Regions from separate parts of the Tistrella sp. genome, predicted to be linked through region 1. Evidence: riboswitches for the same ligand, from Rfam matches in the RefSeq annotation. Region 1 holds a riboswitch; the other holds the start of a gene.

Evidence for each region. Region 1 has a riboswitch for S-adenosylmethionine ahead of metZ (O-succinylhomoserine sulfhydrylase). Riboswitches for the same ligand answer to the same signal wherever they lie in the genome.
Region 2: another riboswitch for S-adenosylmethionine. It lies ahead of CMO28_RS00210 (homoserine O-succinyltransferase); the one in region 1 lies ahead of metZ (O-succinylhomoserine sulfhydrylase).

Annotation. Positions count from the first base shown of each region.
Region 1 covers NZ_NYWI01000030.1:78,727-82,934, forward strand. The annotation lists gene CMO28_RS09275 (hypothetical protein) at 1-909, shown strand, start outside; gene CMO28_RS09280 (ATP-binding cassette domain-containing protein) at 906-1,556, shown strand; SAM riboswitch at 1,626-1,705, shown strand; gene metZ (O-succinylhomoserine sulfhydrylase) at 1,762-3,042, shown strand; gene apaG (Co2+/Mg2+ efflux protein ApaG) at 3,204-3,611, shown strand; gene folE (GTP cyclohydrolase I FolE) at 3,967-4,208, shown strand, end outside.
Region 2 covers NZ_NYWI01000003.1:2,885-7,092, reverse strand. The annotation lists gene CMO28_RS00215 (TetR/AcrR family transcriptional regulator) at 145-729, shown strand; gene CMO28_RS00210 (homoserine O-succinyltransferase) at 736-1,677, opposite strand; SAM-I-IV-variant riboswitch at 1,719-1,840, opposite strand; gene putA (bifunctional proline dehydrogenase/L-glutamate gamma-semialdehyde dehydrogenase PutA) at 1,918-4,208, opposite strand, start outside.

The DNA.
Region 1 (4,208 bases):
GGAGCCGCGGCCGCCCTGCTTCAGCTGGTCCTGGCGGTCGGTGTGATCCTGGCCGGGCTTTGCATCGAACGGCTGGTGCGGTGCGGCGGGGCTGACCGGCTGACCACCCGCCCCCGTCGGCCGCTGGCGCCCTTTGCCTCCCGCCTTGCCGCCGGGCTGGGGCTGCTGGTGCTGGTGATGGCGGTGCTGGCCGTGGTGACGCTGGTCTTCTGGGCCGGGGCTGCGGTCTGGCGCTTCCCCGACCCGCTGCCCGCCGGCTGGTCGACGGCACGGCTGACGGGCATGGCAGCCGGTCTGGCCCCTGCGGCGGGGGCAAGCGCGCTCTATGCCCTGCTGCCGGTGATCATCGCGGTGCCGCTGGCCCTGCTGCTGCTGGAAGGCCGGGACAGCCGCCCCGCAGGTGATGCTGGCGACGCGCTGATCTATCTGCCGCTGCTGCTGCCGCCGGCGGCGTTTCTGGCCGGGTTGCAGGGCCCCGTGCTGCGGCTTGGCCTGGATGGTACCGGGCTTGCCCTGGTCTGGTGCCATCTGGCGACGGTGTTTCCCTATGTCTTTCTGGCGCTGCGCGAAAGCTATCGCCGGACCGATCCGCGGCCGCGCCGGCTGGCCCGCAGCCTGGGCCGCAGCGGCTTCGGCGCCTGGGCGGCGGTGATGCTGCCGCTGACCGCACGGCCGCTGGCGGTGGCGGCGGCGATCGGCTTTTCGGCCGGGGTGGCGCAGTATCTGCCGGCGGTGATGATCGGTGGCGGCCGGATCCCGCTGCTAGCGACCGAAGCGGTTGCGGCTGCGGCCGGGCTGGACCGTCGGGCGGCGGCGGCGGCAGCCCTGCTGCTGGCCCTGCTGCCGGCGGCGGGCTTTCTGCTGGCGAGCCTGATCCCCGAGCCGGCCGGTGGCCGGAGGCGCCGATGAGCCTGGAGCTTGAGGAGGTGGCGGTGGCGATCGGCGGCCGCCGGCTGGTGGGGCCGCTGAACCTCGGCGTGTCGCCCGGGGTGATCGGGGCGGTGCTGGGGCCGTCGGGCATCGGCAAATCGACCCTGCTGGCGGTGATCGCCGGCATCGCCGACCCGGTCGTGGCCATGAGCGGCCGCATCCTTCTGGACGGAAGGCCGATCGACGACCTGCCGCCCGAGCGGCGCCGGGTGGGGCTGATGATGCAGGACGACCTGCTGTTTCCGCATCTGACGGTGGCCGCCAATATCGGTTTCGGCCTGCCGGCCGGGCTGGATCGGGCGGCGCGGCGGGACCGGATCGCCGCGGCGCTGGCCGAGGCCGGGCTGGACGGGCTGGGCGGGCGACATCCGGCGACCCTGTCGGGCGGGCAGCGGGCGCGGGTGGCGCTGATGCGCATGCTGGCTGCGGATCCCCGGGCGGTGCTGATGGACGAACCCTTCGCCCGGCTGGACCGGCCGCTGGCCGCACGCCTGAGGGCGCTGGTCTTCGACCGCCTGCGGAGGCGTGGTGTGCCGGCGCTGATCGTGACCCATGATCCCGACGAGGCCGCCGAGGCGGGCGGGCCGATCCTGCATCTCCATCCGCCGGATGGGGAATTCTCCTGACATGATCGGTACTTGACCCCCCGTGGCGGGCGGGCGTATCGTGCCTGTCGCGTCGCCGGGGCAGGACCTGGCGGCGATCGTGGGGATTTGGGCCGGCCGGCTTGCGGACCACGTTAATCACGCCGCTAAAAGGTCGGGGGCCGCGCACCGAACCCTTCACGCGCAGACCCGGCCAGAGGCCGGGTTTTTTTGTGGGCCGAAGACCATGCGGGATACCGAAGACCGGACGGATGTCGACGCCGACTGTGGCGACGGATTGTGGAAGGCCACGGCTGCAGCGGCCGGAACGGAAGCCGCGGCAGAGCGCGGGCTTGCGACACGCGGGCTTGCGACACTGGCGGTACGCGCCGGGCTGGACCGCAGCCCCCATGGCGAGACCGCCGAGGCGCTGTTCCTGAATTCGGGCTATGTCTATGACGACGCCGCCCGCGCTGAGGCGCGGTTCCGCGGCGAAGAGCCGGGCTTCGTCTACAGCCGCTACGGCAACCCGACGGTGCGGACCTTCGAGGCCCGCCTGGCGGCGCTGGAAGGTGCCGAGGCCTGCCGGGCGACCGCGTCGGGCATGTCGGCGGTGTGGAATGTGCTGATCTGCCAGCTTCGCGCCGGCGACCATGTCGTGGCGGCCGAGGCGCTGTTCGGATCCTGCCAGTACATCCTGGCCGAACTGCTGCCGCGCTTCGGCATCACCACCAGCTTCGTGCGCGGTGCCGATCTCGACGCCTGGGCGGCGGCGGTGCGCCCCGAGACCAAGCTGTTCTTCCTGGAGACGCCGTCCAATCCGCAGCTGGAGCTGATCGACCTGGCGGCGGTGGCCGAGATCGCCCATGCCCATGGCGCGACGCTGGTGGTCGACAACGTCTTCGCGACCCCGATCCTGCAGAAGCCGATGGCGCTGGGCGCCGATGTGGTGGTCTATTCCGCCACCAAGCATATCGACGGCCAGGGCCGGGTGCTGGGCGGGGCGATCCTGGCCAGCGAGGCGTTCTGCGACGGGGCGCTGCGCGACTTCCTGCGCCATACCGGCCCGACCCTCAGCGCCTTCAACGCCTGGGTGCTGCTGAAGGGGCTGGAGACGCTGCCGCTCAGGGTGCGGGAACAGACCCGCAGCGCCACCACCCTCGCCCGCCGTTTCGAGGGCCATCCCGCCCTCAACCGGCTGGTCTATCCGGGGCTCGCCTCCCATCCCGGCCATGATCTGGCCCGGCGGCAGATGGCGGGCGGCGGCACGTTGCTGGCCTTCGATTTCAAGGGCGGCAAGGAAGCGGCCTTCCGCTTCCTGAACCGGCTGGAGATTGCCGACATCTCGAACAATCTGGGCGACGCAAAGACGCTGGCGACCCATCCCGCCACCACCACCCATCAGCGGCTGCCGGCCGAGGTGCGGGCGGCGGTGGGCATCGGCGACGGCCTGGTCCGGGTGTCGATCGGGCTTGAGGATGTCGAGGATCTGGCGGCCGATCTGGCGGCGGCACTCGACGCCGCCTGAGGCCATTGCTGCCCCTGAAACGGGTGTCGGGACACCCCGTCCCGACATCCTGGGGGCATCACCGCTTGCGCTCCGCCCTGGAAATCGGTTGCATGGGTCGCGATATTCCCTGTCCGGGCCCCTTCCGGGCCCGTCGATCCACGTTGCAGCAGGTAGGACCCATGGCGGCGGACCACGAATACAGCGCGACCACCCGCTCGATCATGGTGGCGGTGCGCCCGTTCTACGTCGACGACCAGTCCTCGCCCGAGGACGGGCAGTTCGTCTTCGCCTATCGCATCCGGATCGAGAACCACGGCGACGAGACGGTGCAGCTGCGTGCCCGCCATTGGCGGATCATCGACGGCCTGGGCCGGCTGCAGGAGGTTCGCGGTGCGGGTGTGGTCGGCGAACAGCCGGTGCTGGCGCCGGGCGAGAGCTTCGAATACACCAGCGGGGCGCCGCTCACCACGCCTTCGGGCATCATGGGCGGCAGCTACCAGATGGAGAGCGCCGGCGGCGAGACCTTCGAGGTCCAGATCCCGACCTTTTCGCTCGACAGCCCCCATGCGGCGCACACGATCAACTGATTCTGATCCCGGTTCTGCCGTGGCCCGCGCTTGCAGGTGCCTGCGCTGCGACCTATAGTCAGAGTTACGTCGAACACATCATCAGCAATCAATGGTTGATATGTGCTTCGGATCGTGGGCAGGATGATCCGCCGTATCGCGGCTCGCCGGCCCACACCATCGCGGCTCCGTCGCGATACGCTCTCCACCCCGGTGATCCATCGGTTGCGGGCTTGCGTAAACGAAACGGAATCCGCACACGGCCGGAAGCCCGATGCGCCGTCCCCCGCCGTTCGCGTGGGCCCGCTGCGCACCTGCCGGCCGCACCCTGGGAGTTGCACGTCAGATGACACGTGAAAACGTCGTGGCCGTGAAAATGGGAGGCCCGGCAGAGGTCGGCGCATCCGAGGCGCCGAAGGCCGCTGCCCCCGAAGGCCGCCCCAGCCGCGCCGAGGCGGAAGCCGCCGTGCGGACCCTGATCCGTTGGGCGGGCGACGACCCGGACCGCGAGGGCCTGCTGTCCACGCCCGACCGCGTGGTGCGGTCTTACGAGGAATTCTTCGCGGGCTATGTTCAGGATCCGGTCGAGATCCTGCAGCGGACCTTCGAAGAGACCGA
Region 2 (4,208 bases), on a different contig from region 1:
TCCACCGCCGCATTGCCGCCCAACGGCGTTCGGTTTATGATGACGGCCATCATGTTTTATTGATGATGAACGTCATACCCGCCGTCAAGAGCAGATCGATGCATGCGCGTCCGATCGACGTGCGGAAGAGAGGGGGCCAAAGCGGTGAAGGTGACCAGGGAACAGGCGGCCGCCAACCGGGCCGCCATCGTGAAGGCGGCCGCCCGGCTGTTTCGCGAGCGCGGCTTCGATGGTGTCGGCGTGGCCGAGATCATGAAGGCCGCCGGGCTCACCCATGGCGGCTTCTACGGCCATTTCGCGTCCAAGGACGCACTTGCCGCCGAAGCCTGCGGCAAGGCCTTCGGCGACACGATCGAGCGGCTGGAGGCGGGGCGCGACCAGGCGGGCCGCGATCTCGGCCGCTTTGTCGAGACCTATCTGTCCGACACCCATCGCAGCCGTCGCGACATCGGCTGCCCGATCGCGGCATTGGCGACCGACGTGCCGCGGCAGGAGCCCGGCGTGCAGACGAGCTATGCCGAGGGGGTCGACCGTTTCATCGACACCCTGGCGGCGCGCTTCCCGGCACTGGCCGGGGCCGGGGGCGACCGCAACCGGGCAATCCTGGTGATGTCGGCCCTGGTCGGCGGCCTGGCACTTGCCCGTGCCACCGAGGCCAGTGACCGCGCGCTGTCGGACGAGATCCTGGCCGCAGTGCGCGACGAGATCACGAAGCTTCCCCGGACCTGACCGTCGTCACCGGCCGGAGGGCACGTGATCCTCGATCCCGATCCGCCCCAGATCGAAGGGGGTGGTCTGGTAAATCTCGTTGATCCAGTTGCCGATCAGCAGATGGGCATGGCCACGCCAGAGGTTGTGAGGCAGGCGACCGGGATCGTCGCCGGGGAAATAGCCGACCGGCAGGGTCACAGGCACCTCGGCCGCGACGTCCCGGTGATATTCTTCCGCCAGCGAGACCGTGTCGTATTCCAGATGATTGAACATGTGGAGTGCCCGGTGGGCCGGGTCGTCGAGCAGACAGAGACCGGTCTGATCGCTTTCGGCCAGCACGGTCATGCCGCTCGAAGCGGGCACATCCTCGGCCCGCACCTCGGTCCAGCGCGAGACCGGCGTGGTGAAGATGTCCGGAAAGCCGCGCAGCCAGGGCGAGGCCGGCGCCAGCACCCGGTGGGCATAAAGCCCGAAGGCCTTGGCGGGCAGGTCGTATTTGGCCATGCCGTGGAAGTGATGCACCGCCGCCTGCGCGCCCCAGCAGATCGTCAGGTTGCGATGAACATTGGTCTGGGTCCAGTCGAGGATCCGGCGCAGCTCGTCCCAGTAGGTGACCTCTTCGAAGCGCAGCCGTTCGACCGGTGCACCGGTGATCACGAACCCGTCGAAGCGTTCGGTCGCAACCTCGGCCCAGGGCCGGTAGAAGGCCGACATATGGTCGGTGGCGGTGTGGCGCGAGACATGGTCGGTGATCTTGACCAGGGTCAACTCCACCTGCAGCGGCGTGGAGCCGAGCAGCCGGGCGAACTGGGTCTCGGTCCGGATCTTGTTGGGCATGAGGTTGAGCAGGCCGATGCGCAGCGGGCGGATGTCCTGGCGGACCGCGTCGGTCTCACCCATCACCATCACCCCTTCCGCTTCCAATGTGCGGCGGGCGGGCAAATCGTCAGGAATCTTGATCGGCATCGGCGCGTCCCCACTCGGCATGTCAGGGGCGGACGCGGTGGCGTGATCCGTTTGATTGCCGGCTCGGCCACATCTTCCCGATCGCAGGGATCACGAGGGAGTGCCACCTTGCCCGGATGCGGCAGGTTGGCGTTGGGCGTCGCCCCAACTCTTGATGTGGCGCGGATCATAAGGCCATCGCACCCGCTCTGCAATGGCCGCCATGCGCAGCCTTGCAGAGCGGGTGACGGGCCGGAACGCTCAGTCGCCGCCGTCGGCGATGGTGGTCATCAGCCGGGTGTCGCCGCCGGCGGCGGCGGTATTGACCGACAGCACGCGCTCGACCGCAAACCGATGCAGATAGCGCGGACCGCCGGCCTTGGGGCCGGTGCCCGACAGCCCCTCGCCGCCGAAGGGCTGGGTGCCGACCACAGCACCGATCATGCTGCGATTGACATAGAGATTGCCCACCCGGGCCAGCTCCGCCACCCGGCGCACCGTCCGGTCGATGCGGCTGTGCACGCCCATGGTCAGCCCATAGCCATAGGCATTGATCCGCTGTACCACCGCCTCCAGATCCCGCGCCTCATAGCGCCAGATATGGAGCACCGGCCCGAAGACCTCGCGGGTCAGGCGGTCGGGGCTGTCGATCCGCCAGGCGGTCGGGGCGAGGAAGGTGCCGGCTTCGGCCCTGGCCGGCAGCGGTGCCTCGGCGATTTTCGTCTGGCCGGCCGCCTTCAGCGCCGCCAGATGGGCCTTCAGCCCGTCCAGCGCCTCGGCATCGATCACCGGCCCGACATCCGTCGCGAGCCGCATCGGGTCGCCCACCTCCATCACCGCCATGGCGCCGGCGAGCATGGTCTCGATCCGGTCGGCGACATCCTTCTGCACACACAGCAGGCGCAGCGCCGAACAGCGCTGGCCGGCAGAGCCGAAGGCCGAGGTCAGCACATCCGCCACCACCTGTTCGGGCAGCGCAGAACTGTCGACGATCATGGCGTTGAGCCCGCCGGTCTCGGCGATCAGCGGCACGATCGGCCCGTCACGCCCCGCAAGGCCGCGGTTGATCAGCTTCGCGGTCTCGGTCGAGCCGGTGAAAGCGATGCCGGCGACCCGCTCGTCGGCGACCAGCTTCGCACCGACCCGGGCACCGTCGCCGGGCAGCAGCGCGATGGCGCCGGCCGGCACGCCGGCCGCCAGCATGTGGCGCACCGCCCAGGCGGCGATCAGCGGGGTCTGCTCGGCCGGCTTGGCCAGCACCGCATTGCCGGCGGCAAGGGCTGCGGACACCTGGCCTGTGAAGATCGCGAGCGGAAAGTTCCAGGGTGAGATACAGGCGAAGACACCGCGGCCCGAGTGCCGGATCTCGTTGCTCTCGCCCACCGGCCCGGGCAGGGTGACGGGGCCGGCGAAATCGGCGCGGGCCCGGGCGGCGTAGTAGCGCAGGAAATCGATCGCCTCGCGGATCTCGGCCACGGCATCCGGCCAGGTCTTGCCGGCCTCGCGGATCAGGATCGCGAAGGCGCGGTGGCGGTCGGCCCAGTAGCGATCGGCGATCGCCTCCAGCACGGTGGCGCGGGCGGGCCCGCCCAGCGCATCCCAGCGGCCCCAGGCAGCGCGGGCGGCCGTGATCGCCGCCTCGACCGCGGCATCGTCGGCCTCGGCCACGCGCCCCACCACCACCGCGCGGTCGGCGGGGCTGCGGATCTCCGCAAAGGCGCCGCCGCGATCCCGGCCCTCGACGATCGCCGAGGCCTCGGCGGGCATGGCGGCGGCAGCGGCGACGGCGGCGTCCAGCTCCATCACCACCAGCGGATCGGCCAGATCCAGCCCCTGGCTGTTCGGCCGTTCGGGGGCATAGATCGCACCCGGCAGCGGGATCGACGGGTTGGGCCGCGAGGCCCGGCCGGCAAGCTTCGCCACCGGGTCGGCGACCAGATCGCCGATGGCGACGCTCTCATCGGCCAGGCGATGCACGAACGAGGTATTGGCCCCGTTCTCGAGCAGGCGCCGGACCAGATAGGGCAGAAGATCCTCATGTGCGCCGACCGGCGCATAGATCCGGCAGCTGACGCCGCCCTTCGACGGCGCATCGCCCAGCGCCGCCTCGTAAAGCGGCTCGCCCATACCGTGCAGGCGCTGATATTCGAAGCGGCGGTCATTGCCGGCCATCACGTCGATCGCCGCCACGGTATGGGCGTTATGCGTGGCGAACATCGGATAGAGCCGGTCGCGCGCCGCCAGCATGCGGCGGGCGCAGGCGAGATAGGAGACGTCGGTCGCCTCCTTGCGGGTGAAGACCGGGAAGGAACTGAGACCGCGTTCCTGCGCCCGCTTGATCTCGGTGTCCCAATAGGCGCCCTTGACCAGACGGGTGGGGATGATGCGGCCGGTGCGCCCGGCCAGCTCCACCACATGATCGATCACCGCATGGGCGCGCTTCTGATAGGCCTGGACCGCCAGCCCCAGACCGTTCCAGCCGGCAAGCGCCGGGTCGGCCGCGGCACCTTCCAGCAGGTCGAGCGAGATGTCGAGCCGGTCGGCCTCTTCGG